4 regions of the Cupriavidus sp. 05L411 genome follow, and region 1 is predicted to be linked to each of the others. Evidence: predicted binding sites of a transcription regulator. Region 1 holds the regulator's gene; each other region holds the start of a gene.
What was found. The regulator sigma-54, encoded in region 1, starts transcription at its own class of promoters, with help from an activator protein. The targets are predictions, from matches to a motif close to TGGCANGNAANCTGCTTT.

Region 1 (4,687 bases):
GCGCGCATGGGCCTGTCCTACCTGCCGCAGGAAGCCTCCGTGTTCCGCAAGCTCAATGTGCAGGAGAACATCCGCGCAGTGCTGGAGCTGCAGCTCAACGATGGCAAACCCCTGGGCAAGGTCGAGATCGAGCGCCGGCTGGACACCCTGCTGGATGACCTGCAGATTGCCCACCTGCGCGACAACCCGGCGCTATCGCTGTCCGGCGGCGAGCGCCGCCGCGTGGAAATCGCCCGCGCGCTGGCCTCCGCGCCGCGCTTCATCCTGCTCGACGAGCCCTTCGCCGGCGTCGACCCGATCGCGGTGGGCGAAATCCAGCGCATCGTCAGCTTCCTCAAGGCACGCAATATCGGCGTGCTGATCACCGACCACAACGTGCGCGAGACACTGGGCATCTGCGACCACGCCTACATCATCAGCGAAGGCGCGGTGCTGGCGTCCGGGCAGCCTGAAGACATCATCGCCAACGAGTCGGTGCGCAAGGTCTACCTGGGCGAGAACTTCCGTATGTAAGGGCGCGCGGCGCCTGCCGCGCATCGCCCCCCGGCGGCTTCAGTGTCGCCTTTTATCCTTCAAACGATCATAGCGACACCAGCGATAGCAATTTCCGTTCCACCAGTACGGAAGTTGGGCATAAAATAGGTCGCATGAAACCGTCGCTACAGCTCCGCCTCTCGCAGCATCTCGCGCTTACGCCGCAACTCCAGCAGTCGATCCGGCTGCTGCAACTGTCCACGCTTGAACTGCAGCAGGAAGTGGAACAGGCGCTGACCGAGAACCCCTTGCTCGAGCGTGAGAACGACTGGCTGGACAGCCCGTTGCGCGTATCTTCGGACGGCTCGGTGAACCTGCAGAGCGCGCCCGCGCCGGCGCCAGCCGATGGCCAGGGCACCAGCGAGAACCGCCCCGATGGCGCCCCCGAAGCCGACGACAGCTACTCTGACAGCAATGAGGATTACGGCAGCGACTGGAGCCTGGACGACTTCGCACGCCGCCCGCAAGGCGAAGACGACGAAAAAACCCCGATGCAGCTGCGCGATGCCGAGCCCACGCTGCGTGAACACCTCATGGAGCAGCTGGCGCCGCTCAAGATTTCCCTGCGCGACAAAGGGCTGGCCATCTTCCTGGTCGAATCCCTGGACGATGATGGCTACCTGAGCACCACGCTCGAGGAAATCTGCAGCGAGCTGCCGGAGGAGCTCGAGTTCGAGGTCGACGAGATCCAGGCTGTGCTCACGCTGCTGCAGAGCTTCGATCCGCCGGGCGTCGGGGCGCGCAACGCCGCCGAGTGCCTGGCGCTGCAATTGCGCAGGCTCAAGCATCCGCAGCGCGAACTGGCGCTGAGCATCGTCACCAATCACCTGGAGCTGCTGGCGGTGCGCGATTACACGCGCCTGAAAAAAGCGCTGCAAGTGGACGAGCCGGAACTCAAGGCAGCACATGAACTGATCCGCTCGCTCGCGCCCTATCCAGGCCACGCCTACAGCCGGCCAGAAGCGGACTTCGTGGTGCCCGATGTTTTTGTTCGAAAGTTGAGCGGCGGATGGATCGCCCACCTCAACCCGGATGTGATGCCGCGGCTACGCATCAACGACATGTACGCGCAGATTTTGCGCGGTGCAAAAGGCGACGCTGGCGCGGCCGGGCTGCAGCAAAAACTGCAGGAAGCACGCTGGTTGATCAAGAATATCCAGCAAAGGTTCGATACGATATTGCGCGTCGCACAAGCCATTGTCGAACGTCAAAAGAACTTCTTCACCCACGGTGAAATTGCGATGCGCCCCTTGGTTTTGCGGGAGATTGCCGATACACTGGGTTTACACGAGTCCACCATCTCTCGGGTGACTACCAATAAATACATGGCAACGCCGATGGGGACTTTCGAGCTGAAGTATTTTTTCGGCTCTCACGTATCCACAGAAACCGGCGGCGCGGCCTCATCAACGGCAATCCGTGCGTTGATCAAGCAATTGATAGGAGCCGAAGACGCTAGGAACCCCTTGTCCGACAGCCGGATTGCCGAATTGCTCGGCGAGCAAGGCTTTGTGGTGGCACGGCGTACCGTTGCCAAATACCGCGAAGCGCTCAAGATTCCCGCGGTAAATCTCCGTAAGACTTTGTAGCCGAGCTGCATCGCCTGCCTGATGCAGCTCTTTCAGAAGGAGAAACGCTATGAACTTCAAGATCAGTGGACACCACTTGGACATCACGCCCCCTCTGCGTGAGTACGTGGAAACGAAACTGGAGCGTATCGTCAGGCATTTCGATCAAGTCATTGGCGTAAGTGTGCTGCTCTCTGTCGACAATACAAAAGAAAAGGACCGGCGGCAGTACGCGGAAATCAATCTACATCTCAAGGGCAAGGACATCTTTGTCGAAGCGCATCATGAAGACCTGTATGCCGCTATCGACGCACTGGTCGACAAGCTCGACCGGCAGGTGATTCGCCACAAGGATCGCGTGCAGAGCCACGACCGTGAAGCGGTCAAGTATCAGATGGCCGCATCGCAGATGCAGCAATGACCGTGCCTGGCGGCCCACATACCGGGCCGTCGGTGTCAGTCCCTTGAAAAACGGAATCAAGCCGCGCCCAGAGCGCGGCTTTTTCGTTGCAGCCTGCCCGATCGGGCCACGCAGGGGATTCCGCAACGCATATGTAGCAGTGTATGCTGTGCAATACATGGTTGACTGGCCTAGCCATTCCGGTGCATGCAGCACCGCTTGAGCGCATCGGCTATTGCAATGCACAAAGCGGAAGCGGGCCTGCTCTATAATGGCCAGACGCCTGACACCGGCATGGGGGGACACCCGGTGGAAACCTCGGGCCCTGGTTCTTATCCTCTTTCCGCCCGGCGGGACGCCTCCTGGCCCCGGGCCTGCTTACTAGAAAACCCTGCGCATTCCACATGAATCGTTTGGCTAAATTGCTGCCACCCGGCAACATCAACCTCGACGTCAGCGTCACCAGCAAGAAGCGCGTGTTCGAACAGGCCGGGCTCCTCTTCGAGAACAACCATGGCGTAGCGCGCGCGACCGTGACCGACAACCTGTTCGCCCGCGAGTCGCTCGGGTCCACCGGCCTTGGCGCGGGGGTTGCGATCCCCCATGGCCGCATCAAGGGACTGAAACAGCCACTGGCCGCCTTCATGCGCCTGGCCGAGCCGATCCCCTTCGAGTCGCCCGACGGCAAGCCGGTCGCACTGCTGATCTTCCTGCTGGTGCCCGAACAGGCCACCCAGCAGCATCTGGAAATCCTCTCCGAGATCGCCCAGCTGCTGTCTGACCGCGAGATGCGCGAAGGACTGGCTACCCTGCCCACCCCCAACGACGTGCATCAGTTGCTGACGCAATGGCACCCTTGATCCGGCACTGAAAGCCCGTCCCTGAAAGCACCCGAATGGAACTCACTGGCGTCACCTCGCAGTCGATCTTCGACGACAACGCAGCCGATATCAAACTCTCCTGGGTAGCAGGACTGGAGGGCGCGGACCGGGCCTTCGATGTCGAGTTTGCGCGTGAAGCCACGTCCGCGGCCGATCTCGTCGGCCACTTGAACCTGATCCACCCGAACCGGATCCAGGTGCTGGGCAAGCCCGAAATCACGTATTACCAGCGCCTCGATGACGAGATGCGCAAGCGCCAGATGGGCGAGCTGATCCTGCTGGAGCCGCCGTTCCTGGTGATCGCCGACGGCATGGAGCCGCCGCCCGACCTGGAACTGCGCTGCACGCGCTCGTCCACCCCGCTGTTCACCACGCCGGTGTCTTCGGCCGCGGTGATCGACCACCTGCGCCTCTATCTGTCGCGCATTTCCGCGCCGCGCGTGACCATGCACGGCGTGTTCCTCGACATCCTCGGCATGGGCGTGCTGGTGATGGGCGAATCCGGCCTGGGCAAGAGCGAACTCGGCCTGGAACTGATCTCGCGCGGACATGGGCTGGTGGCGGACGATGCCGTCGATTTCGTACGCCTCGGGCCGGACTTCATCGAGGGCCGCTGCCCGCCGCTGCTGCAGAACCTGCTGGAAGTGCGCGGCCTGGGCCTGCTCGACATCAAGACCATCTTTGGCGAGACTGCGGTACGCCGCAAGATGAAGCTCAAGCTGGTGGTGCAGCTGGTACGCCGCAACGATGGCGAATTCGAGCGCCTGCCGCTGGACTCCCAGTATCTCGACGTGCTCGGCCTGCCCATCCACATGGTCAAGATCCAGGTGGCGGCCGGCCGAAATCTCGCCGTGCTGGTCGAGGCCGCGGTGCGCAACACCATCCTGCGCCTGCGCGGCATCGACACGCTGCGCGACTTCATGGACCGCCAGCGCGCCGCGATGCAGGCCGATGTCGCATCGCGGGGCCAGGGCCGGCTACTCTAGGTTTGACCGGCCCACGTCGTACCACCACGACGGGGCCGTTTTCAATTGCTTACATCCGGCCGCGCTTCGATGGTCAACGCGATGGGGTCATAGGCCGTTTTGTGCAGTAATGGGCATTGGGCCCAGCCCCGAGTTGCCGAGCCGACAGGCCAGCAGCCATGAAGTTTCCCACAGCCAGGAGAGCAAGCATGAAAAAATTGATCGCGATGTGCGTGCTGGTAGCCCCGCTTTTTGCCACCGGCGCCTTCGCCCAGAATGCACCGGCCGCTGCACCCGCGGCACCGGCGGCAGCCAACACCCAGCAGGACAAGATGAAGG
Region 2 (4,687 bases), on a different contig from region 1:
GCTCACGCTGGGGACGTTCCTGGTCGGATTGGCGGTGGGGCAGGCATTCTATGGCCCGATCAGCGACCGCTTTGGCCGCAAGCCGCCGTTGTATGTCGGCCTTCTGGCCTATGCGTTGGCCGCGGCCGGGTGCGCGCTCGCGCGTGACGTCGATGCGCTGATGCTGTGGCGTTTCCTGCAGGCCCTGGGCGGCTGCGCTGGCATGGTGATGGCGCGCGCTGTCATTCGGGACCGGCTGGAGGCCCATGAGTCCGCGCGCGCCTTCTCCTCGCTGATGCTGGTGATGGGCCTGGCGCCGATCCTGGCGCCCATCATCGGGGGCGCCGTGCTGGCGGCATTCGGCTGGCGCGCCATCTTCTGGTTGCTGTGCGGCGCGAGCCTGCTGATCCTGTGGGTGGTCCATCGCTACATGGAGGAATCGCTCGACCACGCCAGCGCCATGCCTTTGCGCCTGGGCCGCGTGCTTTCGAACTACGGCGAGCTGCTGCGAGATCGGGGTTTCGTCGGCTATTCGCTGTCGGCCGGCTGCGCGCAGGCGGGCATGTTTGCGTACATCGCGGGGTCGCCGTTCGTGCTGATCGAGTTGCATGGCATCGATCCCTCCCATTACGGCTTCGTGTTTGGCGCCAACGCATTGGGCCTGATCGGCATGTCGCAGCTCAACGCGCGCCTGGTGCGCAACCGCACGCTGGACCACGTCCTGCGCGGCGCGCTGCTTGCGCCGTGCCTGGCCGGCCTTGTCCTGGCTGCGGCTGTGCTCGCCGGCATGGCGCCGCTGCCGGTGCTGCTAACGGGCTTCTTTGTGTTTATCGCCAGCCTCGGCTGCATCCTGCCGAACGCCTCGGCACTGGCCATGGACCAGCAGGGCCATCGTGCCGGCACGGCTTCCGCATTAATGGGAACGCTGCAATTCTCCCTCGGCACGCTGGCCGGCGCCGCCGTCAGCTTTTGGCGGGACGGCAGCGCGCTGCCGCTGGCGGTGGTCATGGGCGTTTGCGGTACCGGCGCCGTGCTGATGCGGGCCTTTGGCCGTTCAGGCGTGACGGTGCAGGGCGCCGAATGATCCGGGCGCCGATGGTGCTGCGTTAGCGGGGCGGCCTGGCTCAGCGTGGCCGCGCCATCCCATCGATACACGGTTAAGCGGCTGCGCCGTTTTGCAGCACCACCAGTTGAGCTGGCATTGGGGCGGCGAAGCCGGCCTCGCCAAAGCTCTCGCGGATCACCCCGTTGCTATCGAAATACACCTGCCAGTAATGGTCGGTATGGCAGTACGGACGCACCGCGAGCACCGGGCCCACCAGGGTGAACTCGAGAATCTCGACGTCAGGCGGCGGCTCGGCCAGAACGTTGGGCAGCGCGGCCAGCCGCTCCTTGAGCAGGGTGGCGGCCGCCGCCACGTCGGTGCTGCCGGCCAACTGGGCCTTTAGCTCGACCCGGCGGTACGGGTTGGCGCTGAAGTTCTGGATTGTGTCCGCAAAGATCTTGTTGTTGCCGACCACGGTCAGGACATTGTCTGGCGTGTCCAGCGTGGTGGCAAACAAGCCGATCTCCCTGACGGTGCCGGTGATCCCGCCAACGGTGACGAAATCCCCGACCTTGAAGGGCCGCAGCACCACCAGGAAAGCGCCTGCCGCGAAGTTGGACATCAGCCCCGACCACGCCATGCCGATGGCGATGCCGGCCGCCGCGATCAGCGCGGCAAAGCTGGTGGTCTGGATGCCGAAGTAACCCAGTATCCCGATGATCAGCACGATATTCAGGGTCACCGTGACGATGGAACCAACATAGCGCAGCAAGGTCGGGTCGACCTTCTGCTTGGTCAGGGACCCCTGCACCATGCGCACCACGACGTGGATCAGCCACCGGCCAACCACCCAGAAGACGAGGGCGGCGAGAACTTTGAACCCGACTTCCGTCGCATAGGCGACGACGACATCCTGATACTTCTGCAGCGTTGTAGCATCCATCGCGTTTCTCCCTTGCTGGCTGGGCAGGTATACAGGCAACGAACATCATGCAGCGGATGCCCGGACGCGTTGGGGGCGGGGCGCGAAGGCAGGCAACGCATTATTGCTACGCGGCGAGCGGAAGTTCAAGCACAAAATGGCCGCGCAGGGCGCAGCGCGCCACTCGCGGCCATGGGTCGTGGGAGCGTGGGGTGGGCGTGGCGCAAGGGCGTGAATCCCCTTTGCGCCGTGCCTTACCAGTTGGTTTCGCGTTCCGGCGTGGCGGAGATGCGATGCAGCGACAGGTCCGCGCCGTTGTATTCCGATTCAGCGTCAAGCCGGATGCCCACGACCTTCTTGAGCGTGCCGTAAACCACGGTGCCTCCTACCAGGGCGATCGCGATGCCAAGGAGGGTGCCGATGCACTGCGCGCCGAGCGAAACGCCGCCAATGCCACCGAGCACCTGGCTGCCAAAGATGCCGGCGGCAATGCCGCCCCACGCGCCGCACAGCCCGTGCAGCGGCCAGACGCCCAGCACATCGTCGATATGCCACTTGTTCTGGGCCAGCGTGAACAAGTAGACGAACAGCGCGCCGGCAATGGCGCCGGTGACCAGCGCGCCCAGCGGGTGCATCAGGTCGGAGCCGGCGCAGACCGCCACCAGCCCGGCCAGCGGGCCGTTGTAGGCAAAGCCGGGGTCGTTACGGCCGGCCGCCCAGGCGGCCAGCGTGCCGCCGGCCATGGCCATCAGGGAGTTGATGGCCACCAGCCCGCTGATCTTGTCGACGGTTTGCGCGCTCATGACATTGAAGCCGAACCAGCCTACCGCCAGCACCCATGCGCCCAGCGCCAGGAACGGGATGTTCGAGGGCGGGTGCGCGCTGATGCGGCCGTCTTTCTGGTAGCGGCCGCGGCGCGCGCCCAGCAACAAGATGGCGGGAAGCGCGATCCAGCCGCCCATGGCGTGGACCACGACGGAGCCGGCGAAGTCGTGGAACGGCGCGCCGGCGATCGAGGCGATCCAGTCCTGCACGCCAAAGCGGTTGTTCCAGGCAATGCCCTCGAAGAAGGGGTAGACCAGGCCCACCAGGACAAAGGTGGCCACCAGTTGCGGGTTGAAGCGCGAGCGCTCGGCAATGCCGCCAGAAATAATCGCTGGTATGGCGGCGGCAAACGTCGCCAGGAAAAAGAATTTCACCAGCTCATAGCCACTTCTTTCCGCCAGTGCATGGGCGCTGGTGAAGAACTCGACCCCATAGGCCACGGTGTAGCCAATAAAAAAATAGGCGATCGTGGAAACCGCAAAATCCACCAGTATCTTGACCAGTGCGTTGACCTGGTTCTTCTTGCGCACCGTGCCCAGCTCCAGGAACGCAAAGCCCGCGTGCATGGCGAGCACCATGATCGCCCCTAGCAAGATGAACAGGGCATCGGTGCCGCTCTTCCATTTGTCCATACAATCCTCTATGCGCAAAATGGGAGCACACGTATGCAAAAAACGTACCAGTCTGGGGCATCGCAGGCCGGGATCTGCACCGTGTTGGTGGGATTTGCACCGATTTGTCGCGCTCGAAGGGGGCGGCGCACGGATTGAGAAGCCATAACCTGCAGCCGAATAGCATGCGCCGGGTATGCCCGCCATATGGAGGCTGCGCCAAAATGAGGCAATGCCCCTATTTGGGGCGCACGTCCAGGGATTTCATGCACCATGATGGACTGTGGCGGGGCGTCCATCCAAAGCCATTGGCATACCGCCGACCAAGCCGTCTGGGCGGTCTCGGCGGCAGCAAGGCGCACACAGCGCAGGTCTGACCTTGTCAAGCGATGCCTGTCATCACGTACGGGGGTTTGAATGACCATTACCCTCGCTGGCCGCATTTGAAAGCACGGAAAAGGAGGGGTAAATTCCCCGCAAAGGCGCTTGACTCAAGGATTTGCGGCTTTTTTCGTTGCATTGGTGCCACTGGGGATTGCCCAATGCGTAAAGCGCGGATTAGACTGCGCCGATCGGTAATTTGCCGCGTGGCAGACACTCCGATCAAGACGACCAACAAGGGAAATCAGCCATGAATAAAGGTGAACTGGTATCTGCCATCGCCGCTGACGCGGAACTGAGCAATGCTGCAGCAGAGCGCGCGCTGAATGCCGCTCTGGACAACATTAAGAAGGCGGTTGCCAAGGGTGATTCGGTAACGCTGGTGGGCTTCGGCAGCTTCAGCTCCGGCAAGCGCGCCGCACGTACCGGACGCAATCCGCGTACTGGCGAGACCATCAAGATTCCGGCCGCCAAGACGGTCAAGTTCTCTGCCGGCCAAGGGTTCAAGGACGCTGTGAACAAGAAGAAATAAGTAGTCCGCGCCCAGGCGCAAACAGGAAGGCGGCCCGTCGGGCCGCTTTTTTATTGGTGCCTGGGTGCCCTTCGACGTTCTCGGGGGCAGGGCAGGGCGATCGTTCCGGGTTAAACTGCCGATCGTCGGCGCCAGCCTTTCGACCTGCACCGCGGGTCGGCCCGGCCGCTTCCAGACTCCGGATTTTCATCATGAATGACCTGTCCCACCAGCTTTCCATGACCGTGCTGATGACGCCGGACATGGCAAATTTCTCCGGCAATGTGCACGGCGGCACCATCCTCAAGTACCTCGACATGGTGGCCTACGCCTGTGCCAGCCGCTATGCCGGGCGCTACGTGGTCACGCTGTCGGTCGACCAGGTCGTGTTTCGCCAGCCCATCCACGTGGGT
Region 3 (4,687 bases), on a different contig from region 1:
GCGCGTCAGCCCCACGGCTTCGCCGAGGCGGCTCCAGGCTTCGATGCCGCCGGGCTCGGTGGCGGTGCCATCGTGGTCGAGGATGCGTATCACCCACTCGCGCCGCGTTTCGCGCTCGGGGCAATTCGAGAGGATGGCGGCATCCTTGAGCGGGATATTGATCTGGTAGTAGAAGCGGTTGGCTACCCAGCCCTGGATCTGTTCGCGTGAGCATTGGCCGCTCGCCATGCGCCGGTTGAAGGGGTGATGGATGTGGTAGCGCGATTCCAGCGCGCGCAACCGCGCTTCGAAGGCCGTGCGCTCGGCGTCGGGGATCGCTTGCGGGATGGGTTGGGGGTGTGGTGCGGGCGTCACAGGGCGATCTCCATGCCGTCATAGGCCACCTCGATCCCGTGCGCGGCCAGTTCGCGGCGCGCCGGCGAGTCCTCTACCAGGATCGGGTTGGTATTGTTGATATGAATCAGGATCTTGCGTGCCGCCGGCGCTTCGTCCAGCGCGGCAATCATGCCGAGCGGGCCGGACTGCGCCAGGTGGCCCATATCGCGGGCCAGCTTGGACGACAGGCCGAGCCGCCGCATTTCATCGTCGGTCCAGAAAGTGCCGTCGACCAGGATCACATCGGCCTGGGCGAGTTCCGCGCGCACGTGCGGCTCGATGCTGCCCAGCCCGGGCGCGTAGAACACGCGCTTGCCGCCGGCGCTGACGATGCGCAGGCCGATATTGTCGCCACGCTGCGGCGCAGCGCGGTTGGGGGAGTAGGGCGGCGGTTTGCTGTCCAGGGCGATCGCATGCAAGGTGAGCCCCGCGAGCGGCGGCACGGTGAAGGGGCTTGCGTCCAGGGGCAGCGGATGGGTTTCCAGGGTGCAGTAGTGGGACAGGATGCGGGACAGCGGAAAACCTTCGCTCAGGTCCTGCAGCACCGGGGCCGTGGCATAGACCGGCAGCGCGCTGCGGTGCTCGCGCAGCATCAGCAGGCCGGTGACATGGTCGATCTGCGCGTCCATCAGCAAGACGGCGGCGATTCCGGTGTCGCGCGCCGCGCGGGCCGGCTGCAGCGCCGGGGTGGCGCGGATCTGCGCAAGGATGTCGGGCGAGGCGTTGACCAGCAACCATTGCACGCCGTCCTCGGATAGCGCGATCGAGGATTGCGTACGTGCGGTGGCGGCAATGGTGCCGCGACGCAGCCCGTCGCAGTTGAAGCAGTTGCAGTTCCATTGGGGAAAGCCGCCGCCGGCAGCCGATCCCAGTACCCGAAGTGTCGTCATGGCCTGGTGTTTGTCCAGTCAGGGCCAAGGAAAAAGCCCGCCGGCCGGCGGGCTTTCCCGGATTCCAGCCGTCCGCCGGATCAGCGGTTGGCAATGTACATGGTGATCTCGAATCCGTACCGCATATCGATGTATGCGGGAGTGGTCCAGGTCATTGGCGGCTCCTTTCAGGATGGGGTAGGCAAGTACAGCATAGTCCATGCGAAGCTAACGGCGAAGCTTGCTTGCCGTCGGCATCGGTGTCGCAACAAGCATGCCCGGCCGCCGCCGTCGACCGTTGGGCGAAGCCAATTGCCGTGCAGCCTCTTGCCTGGTTCCGTCTAGCACGCCAGGCGGGCATCATGCTGCTTCGCAGCATTGCATGACGCCCCGCCTGAGGCTCTCGGTAAGTGCTCGCGGGCGTGGACAAAGTGTCACGCCATTGCCACAGCGCGGGCCAGATGTGCAACAGGCTGCCTGCCTACATCCGGTACACAACCCCGACCCAGGCGCTGCGCGGTGCGCCCGGCGCGACGAACCGCGCGCTGGCATTGTCCTCCGGCGTTACGTGCGGGCGCAGCAGGTTGCCGTTGGGGAACAGGTCGTTGGAGATCTGGCCATAGGTCTCGTAGCGGCGGTCGAACAGGTTGGCCACGCGCGCGTAGACCTCGAAGTGCTTGTTCACGCGGTAGGACGCCCGCAGGTTCACCGTGGCGTACCCGGGCGTGCTCCAGTCCGCGTACTTTGGCGCCTTGCCGGGCTGCGGGTCGGCGCGCAGGCCGTCTTCATTGCCGTTGGTCACGCTGCTGGACACGCCAACCAGGTCGGCGCCCAGGGTCAGGCCGGCCAGCGCCTGCCAGTCCACGCCCAGCTTGATGGTGTGCCGCGGCAGGCCGGCCCTGCGCATGCCCGGCTTGACGTCGATGGTGCGCTCTCCCACCGCGAGCTGCCCGTTGGCCTGGTAGGTGGCCTCCAGATAGCTGTAGCCGAGGCGCAGAGTGAAGTCGCCCAGGCGCTGCCGCGCGGAGAGGTCGAAGCCCTGGTTGCGGGTACGGTCGAAGTTGGCGAAGTAGCCCTGCTGGGTGTTGGGCGCGCGCAGGAACAGGATGTCGTCGTGGTTATCAATGCGGTAGAACGAGCCGGACACCTCGGTGTCCTTGGAGGGACGCCAGCGCGCGCCCGCCTCGTAGGAGTGCGACACGACCTGCTTGAGGTAGGGGTCGGCCTGCAGGCCAGCGGGCAGGCGGCAGGGCTGGGCCGGATCGGCGCAACCCAGTTCCAGCACCGTCGGCACCCGGTTGTTTTGGGCGTAGCCGCCGAACACCGAGACGCCGCCGCCCAGCTTCTGGGTCAGGCCCAGCGCGGGATTGAGCCGACGGTAGGTGAAGCTCTCCTGCGGCTGTTCGGTGCCGTCGCTGTTGCGCAGCGTATTGCTCACGGTGACGTGGTTCCACCTGGCCGAGGCGGTGAGGAAGGTGCTGGCCGTCAAGGACCAGGTATCGGACAGGTACAGGCCGACCGCGCGCGAGGTACCGCTGACGCCGGAGAACAGCTCGTTCGGTGCATTCGGGTCGGCGACCACGCCGCGATCGTCGGTGAAGGTGGCGAGCTGTTCGTACTGCGAATAGGTCAGGCGGCTACGGTCGAAGGTCAGCCCGGCGTTGAGCAGGTGGTGCTCGGTTTCCTTGGCGGCGCTGAGCGCCACGCCGATGGATTGCTGCCACATATGCGTGGTGTTGAGCACGGCCGGGTCCAGCGCCGCGCCTTCGGCCCGGGTGAAGCCGCAGCGGGACTTGCGCGGGCTGCCGTCGGCGTTGAAGCCGTCTTCGCAGTCTTCCGTGTAAGCGTCGTAGTCCGGGTTGATGTCGCCGTTGGTGGTGTCGCGACGGCTGGTGCGAACGTAGGCGAGCATCGCGGCGCTGGTCTTGTCGTCGAACCAGTGGCGGCCGTTGAGGGCGACCTGGGTAACCTGGTTGCGGGTCTTGTCCGGGTAGGTGTACGCCGCGGCGCGGTTGCTTTCATACAGGCCGGGCAGCAGGGCATTGCCGCTCGCGCGGTAGCTCGGCACCAGGCCGTTGCCGATCAGGGTGCTGCGCCCGTGCAGCAGGGACACGTCCCAGCTGGTGGTGTCGCTGGCATGCCCGGCCTTGAGGAACAGGTTGCCGAGCCGGCCCTCGGAATGATCGCGCCAGCCCTGTTCCTGGAACAGGGTGCCGGCGGCGAAGGCGTGCCAGCCACTGTCGCTGCGGATGCCACCCGACAGGTCGGCGCGCTTGCGGTTGCCGCTGCCGTAGGACAGGTCGGCCGTGAAGCCGGGCGAACTCAGGCCGGAGCGGGTGGTCATGGCCAGCGCGCCGCCAAGCGTGTTGAGGCCGTAGGCAGGGTTGGCGCTGGAGACCAGCAAGACGCTCTCCAGCGCGGCCTCGGGAATCATGTCCCAGCTCACCACGTCGCCGAAGGGTTCGTTGACGCGGATGCCGTCCAGGTAGATCGACAAGCCTTGCGACGCGCCCGGGATCGGTGAGGCGCGAAAGCCGCGGTAGGTGAGGTCGGACTGGAAGGGGCTGCCCTGGATGTCGTTGACGTTGACACCGGTGAAGTAGCGCGCCAGGTATTCGGCGAGCGTGCCGGCGCGCTTGCCGTTCAGGTCGTCGCCGCTGACCGCCTGCACCGTGTACGGCACCAGATCGCGGTCCACGCCGATGCCGGGCAGCGGAGCGGTTGCCACGATCTGGACTTCCGGCAGCATGGCACCATCCGCGGTATTGCCGGTGTGCCCCGGCGTGACAGTCTGTACCGGAATCGGCAATGTATCTCGCGGCGCGGCCAGGCCGGGCAGTGGTGCGGTGCTCGCCGCCACCACCGCCGGCGCTGCAGGCACGAAACTCGCTGAGAGGGTGTGGTCCGGCTGGGCCGATGCCGCGCCTGCCGCGAGCGGGAGGCATAGCCGGACGACCGCGCGTGCCAGCGTGGTGCGGCGCAAGCCCGGGTTCTTTTGCGGGGGCGGGCGGCGTGGTGGTCTCGGGGCAACGGTCATGGCGGGTCTCCTCATCTTGTTATCTGGGCATCCGTTCCTGCTTAAGCAGGTCCCATACCGCTGCGGCCGGGAAAAAATCCCGACTTGATTTGCCGCAGGGCGCGCCATGCATAGGAAAGAGACGAAACGCGAGGAGGCGAGAGCCATGGAGATGTCAAGCCTGCTGATGCGCCGCGCCGCGTGGGTGACCCTGCTCGGCTTGTGTTGTGCCTTGCTGGCGGCACTGTGGCAGGCGCAGGTCAATGTGCGGCACGAGGGCATCGGCGCGCTGCGCACTGCCGAACTGGTGGCGCACCTGACGGCGCTGCAGGGGGGCGGGCAGGCCGGCGCTGGGGCAAGCCTGGGCGCCTTGCGGCGCATCAATGCTTCGGGGGAGCTGCGCCACCTGCAACTGCTGCTAAAGGAT
Region 4 (4,687 bases), on a different contig from region 1:
ATGGCGATGGTCTCCATCGCCAGGTCGCGGGTCGCCTCGTAGGTCAGCAACTGGCTGATCTCGCGCACCAGCCGGCGGAAATTGTCGGTGGTGGTGTCTTCGCTGCGGACCAGCGTGACCTTGTGCTGCACGAGCGGATGATCCACTACCATCACGGACGCGGTGGCAGGCGGTACGGCGGAGAGGTCGGTCATGATGCGCTCCTGGAAGGCGGTAGCGGATAGCACTTGCTGGTTGCTCATGCTGTTTGCTGTTTGCTGTTTGCTGCGGCGCGGGTCTGGCAAACCCGCTAGAACACCGTGCCGTCGCTGTTGATGGCGAAAGGCGGCGGGCCACCTGGCCTGCGCTTGGCGGCAATGCGCCGCCCCGCGGCCCAGGTGCCGCCCTCCAGCACGCGGGCCAGCGGGAACGACTCTGCCGACAACCCGAGCGCCTCGCGCACGGACGCGGCCACGAGGTCGAGCCCCGTCACCGTGAGCGCGCGCCATTCCACGATAACCGGCTCATCCACCGTGTGCGCCACGGCAGTGAAGCCAGGGTCGCGCGGCACCATCAGCTCGAAATCGAACAGCAGCCCGCCGTTGCGGTATTCGGGCAAGCCCGTCAGGACCTCCAGCCCGGTCACGGTCAGGCCGGCATCTTCCAGCGGTTCCAGCAGCGAGTAGGTGAGCCACTGGGTCAGCTTGTGAAAAGGCACCAGGCCATCCGTACAGGCCGGGTGGTGCCAGCAGTCGCCCAGCGACACACCTTCCAGGCTCACGCGCCCGGGCCATACCGGCCCCAGCGCCACCAGCAGCGTGGTAAGCACGAAGCCGGCCTCGATCTGCCCAGAGCTGGCATGCGCCTTGAGGTAGTCGAACAGGTTGCCCAGCCGCGCCGGCGAACCAAAGACCGCTGGCGTGGCTTGCGCCACCTCGCCAAGACGGCGCAACAGCCCGGCGCGTCCATCCAGGCCCACCAGCGGGTTGTGCTGGGCCACCTGGAATGCGGTTGCGATGGAAGACGCATCGATACGCATCAGGCGCTCGGCATCGGAGCGCAGCGGCTGCCCCGGCTGGGCGGAAAAGCCGCCGCGCGCGAACAGGTCGAAGCTGGCCACGCCAAGCCCTTCGGAGCGCGTCAGCAACAAGTCGCTGGCGGGATCGCGATAGCGCCAGTCCGGGCCCGCGCCAGCATCCAGCAATACGCTGGGGATCACCAGGTCGATGCCGATGCGCGCGCGCTCCTCACGGTCGGCCTCGCCGGAGAGCCCGCCGCGTTCGCACAGGATCTGCCAGCGGTCCAGCTTCTCGCCAGGGCCGCCGCTCTCGAAATGACGCCAGCGGCTGTGGTACGGCACGTTGAGGTCGGGATAGCGCTGGCGGATGGTGGCCGCCACGTAATCGGCCACTGCCGGGATCCGCTCCGGATGCCAGGTAAACAGTTCGGACGCGCCGGCTGCCACATGATCCGTCACGGCAGCGCAGCGGGTGCGTACCGCATGGCCGGTGAGCAACGCGGCGGCCGGATGGCCCGGCGGCACGGGACTGGCCCAGCCACCGGCATCATCCTCGCCGTTGATGAAGGGATTCGCGGCGCCGCGCACGCCACCCGCTTCGGGTATCTCGTTCATTCGTGCAGTCCTCTACCCTTGGCCAGCGCGAGTTCTTCCGCGTCGGGCGGGGTATAGCTAGTGAAGTAGCCAGCCGCCACCTTGGCGTCGATTTCCACGCGGGCATCGGCCGGGATCAGTGCATCGGGAATCGCAACCTGCTCGACCACCTCGATACCCTGAGCGGTCAGTGCCCCGTGCTTCATATTGCTCATCGAAGCCCAGCGGTCGATACGCTTGATGCCGAGCCAATGGAACACGTCGGGCATGAGCTCCTGGAAGCGCATGTCCTGCACGCCGGCGATACATTCCGTGCGTGCAAAATAAGTCTCGGCGCGGTCGCCGCCAACCTGGCGCTTGCGGGCGTTGTAGACCAGGAACTTGGTCACCTCGCCCAGCGCCCGGCCTTCCTTCCGGTTATAGACCACCAGCCCCACACCGCCCTGCTGCGCCATCTCGATGCACACCTCGATGCCGTGGGCCAGGTACGGCCGGCAGGTACATATGTCGGAGCCAAACACGTCCGAGCCGTTGCACTCGTCGTGCACGCGGCAGGCCACCTTGGTCTCGGGCTTGCCAAGCTGGCTGACATCGCCAAAGAAGTACAGGGTCATGCCACCGATCGGCGGCAGGAACACTTTCAGGTCGGGGCGTGTGACCAGTTCCGGGAACATGCCGCTGGTCTGCTCGAACAGGCTGCGGCGCAGCATGCTCTCCTTGATCTCGAAGCGGCGCGCCAGCCCCGGCAGGTACCAGACCGGATCGATCGCGGCTTTGGTGACCCGCACGTCGCCATTGGCATGAAGGATCTGCCCGTCGGGTGTGAGCCGGCCGGCCGCAATGGCGCCCATCAGTTCCGGCATATTGATGTGGGCACGCGTAATGGCGATCGAGGGACGGATGTCGATGCCCGCGGCGATCCGGTCGCCGAAGGCGCTGGAAACCAGGTGGCCCCAGGGATCCATCGAGACGATCTTGTCCGGATCGCTCCACTGCGGGTGAGGCCCGATCACCTCGGCCGGCGAGGTATCGGTGAGATCAGCGCGGTGGTCTCGCTGCAGCTTGCCGGAGGCCACCGCCAGCGCGCGGTAAACCGCGTATGCGCCGGAATGGGTGCCGATCACATTGCGCTGAGCCGGATTGGTCAGACTTGCGATCACGGGGCCGCGCTCCGCTGCCGTGGCGGCCCCCCAGTGGATTGGCTCGGCCGGCTTGTCGCGGCGCGCGTGCGAGGTCAGGACAATATGATCGGACATGGCAGCCTCGGAACAAGAATCCTGACCAAACGGTCAGGTTTACGATTCCATAGTAGGCAACCTTCGTGCCATATCCCAATGCTCGTTTTTACCTTGTGTTGCACGCCGCACGATGCCGCTTGCGCACTGTGCTTGTGCGCAAGCGCCGCGGCTAGCACCAGTCCTGGTGCATCGGCACCATGTAAAAGCGGCACCGGGCCGCTAGGGCCGGGTGCCGCTGGATATGCCTTCGGATAAACCGAAAGCGCTATCGGGACTATCGGGACTATCGGTCGGTCAGGTTGACCGTTGCTGCCCCGCCTGCTGCCGCTGGACCGGCTCGTGAGCAGCGGGCCACAGCGCCAGGCGCAATGCGCGCAACGGCGCACCGCTCTCCACGTAGCGATGGAACAATGCCCCCGCGGCGTTGCTCAGCAGCCAGGCCAGCACCATGCCGAGCGCATTGAGGACGGGCTGGTGCGGAGCCAGATGGAAGACCAGGGCATTCACCACCAGGCAAATCGGGAAATGCACCAGGAACACCGAGTAGGAAATGCGCCCGAAAAATGCCAGGAACTGGGCCTGCGGCCAGTGCTCAAGCCATCCGCCACGGCGCGCCGTGCCGAGCAGGAGCGCGATGGCCAGCGCCACCGCGATGCGCAGCCGGAAATCCACGACCAGCGCTGCCAGCACCACGGTGCACAACACCAGCAGTGCCACCGGTGAACGCTCAGGCTCGGATGCCCAGAAGGCCAGCGTGCCCAAGCCGTAGGCGCCGAAGAAATAAATCGCCCAAATATCCCACGTGGCATCACGGTTGAACCAGAACAGTGAAGCCAGCACCAGCCCGGCCACCGCCAGCGGGCCCATCGGGCTGCCGCCCACGTCGAACCATTGCTCGCAGCGGCGGGCTGCCCACAACGCCACCATCAGCAAGGCGAACAACTGCAGGTCGATGGCCACATACCAGACGCCAGCAGACAAGGCATCGAAGTCCAGCACGTTGTGCAGCAGCAGCACATGCGCCAGGAACTGGTGCAGGCCGGGGGCGCCGGGAATGGAGTCGTGATGCATCCAGGTGCGCGCAATGGCGGCACCGGCAATGGCAATCAAGATAGCCGCGGTATAGGGCACCACCAGCTTCTGGTAGCGGCGCCAGATTGCCTGCAAGGGGCGCGGCACCATCAAATGCCCGCCGGGCGCCAGGCTGCGCGCCGCCAGGAAGCCGCTGATGACGAGGAACACCTGCACGGCGATGCGCGCGTACTGCGAAAACCRGTCGAGCAGACCGGGCGCCAGCACGTGGGCCGCATCGGACATGGGGCCATAGAAGGCAAGATGGTGCAGCACGATCAGCTGTGAACTGATCGCCTTGAGAGCGTCAATGCACGCCATGCGCGAAGGACGGGGGCTCATTTGTTATAAGAATGCTACAAAGTACACAAGGGCCGGATTCTACTCCCAGGAAACAGGATGGCGCCAAAACGGGTCACGATGCACCGCCGCAAAATGGCGAGAAGCGTTGTATTGGTCACACATTGCACCGCAACATATGTACCAAACAGCATATTGACGGCATTTACCTAAAAACTGTAACGATTCCCCACCGGCCCCCTGCATGACCACCAGAGCAACACCGCCGCCACGCCCAGCGAAACCCAATAATCGGTAGGCGCGCCGGCCCACCAGTGGATGTGCCAGGGCGCGAAACTCGGCGCAAAGCGCGCCAGCCCGAACGCCGGGTTCAGCACGAACCAGAGAAAATCCTCGCTGATCCAGAACACCATGATGCAGGCGATCACGCGCGCCTCGGCGCGCCAGTTCCAGCGCCCGCCGAACACCAGTGAAAAATGGAAGAACA

Region 2: AC1DQR_RS01780 (ammonium transporter) is a predicted target of sigma-54. The motif match lies at 3,436-3,453, and genes of this name have one in related genera.
Region 3: pqqA (pyrroloquinoline quinone precursor peptide PqqA) is a predicted target of sigma-54. The motif match lies at 1,453-1,470, and genes of this name have one in related genera.
Region 4: AC1DQR_RS16060 (GTP cyclohydrolase II) is a predicted target of sigma-54. The motif match lies at 2,901-2,918, and genes of this name have one in related genera.

Annotation. Positions count from the first base shown of each region.
Region 1 is NZ_JBFTOQ010000003.1:291,153-295,839, reverse strand. Features, by position in the region: gene lptB (LPS export ABC transporter ATP-binding protein) at 1-513, shown strand, start outside; gene AC1DQR_RS05350 (RNA polymerase factor sigma-54) at 648-2,123, shown strand; gene hpf (ribosome hibernation-promoting factor, HPF/YfiA family) at 2,173-2,523, shown strand; gene AC1DQR_RS05340 (PTS sugar transporter subunit IIA) at 2,907-3,362, shown strand; gene hprK (HPr(Ser) kinase/phosphatase) at 3,398-4,369, shown strand; gene AC1DQR_RS05330 (PsiF family protein) at 4,558-4,687, shown strand, end outside.
Region 2 is NZ_JBFTOQ010000001.1:380,233-384,919, forward strand. Features, by position in the region: gene AC1DQR_RS01770 (Bcr/CflA family multidrug efflux MFS transporter) at 1-1,063, shown strand, start outside; gene AC1DQR_RS01775 (mechanosensitive ion channel family protein) at 1,137-1,967, opposite strand; gene AC1DQR_RS01780 (ammonium transporter) at 2,201-3,403, opposite strand; gene AC1DQR_RS01785 (HU family DNA-binding protein) at 4,014-4,295, shown strand; gene AC1DQR_RS01790 (acyl-CoA thioesterase) at 4,487-4,687, shown strand, end outside.
Region 3 is NZ_JBFTOQ010000004.1:253,431-258,117, forward strand. Features, by position in the region: gene pqqC (pyrroloquinoline-quinone synthase PqqC) at 1-327, opposite strand, end outside; gene pqqB (pyrroloquinoline quinone biosynthesis protein PqqB) at 351-1,265, opposite strand; gene pqqA (pyrroloquinoline quinone precursor peptide PqqA) at 1,346-1,420, opposite strand; gene AC1DQR_RS06645 (TonB-dependent receptor) at 1,726-4,281, opposite strand; gene AC1DQR_RS06650 (sensor histidine kinase) at 4,427-4,687, shown strand, end outside.
Region 4 is NZ_JBFTOQ010000011.1:191,226-195,912, reverse strand. Features, by position in the region: gene upp (uracil phosphoribosyltransferase) at 1-194, opposite strand, end outside; gene AC1DQR_RS16065 (URC4/urg3 family protein) at 290-1,612, opposite strand; gene AC1DQR_RS16060 (GTP cyclohydrolase II) at 1,609-2,847, opposite strand; gene AC1DQR_RS16055 (acyltransferase family protein) at 3,124-4,242, opposite strand; gene AC1DQR_RS16050 (hypothetical protein) at 4,410-4,687, opposite strand, start outside.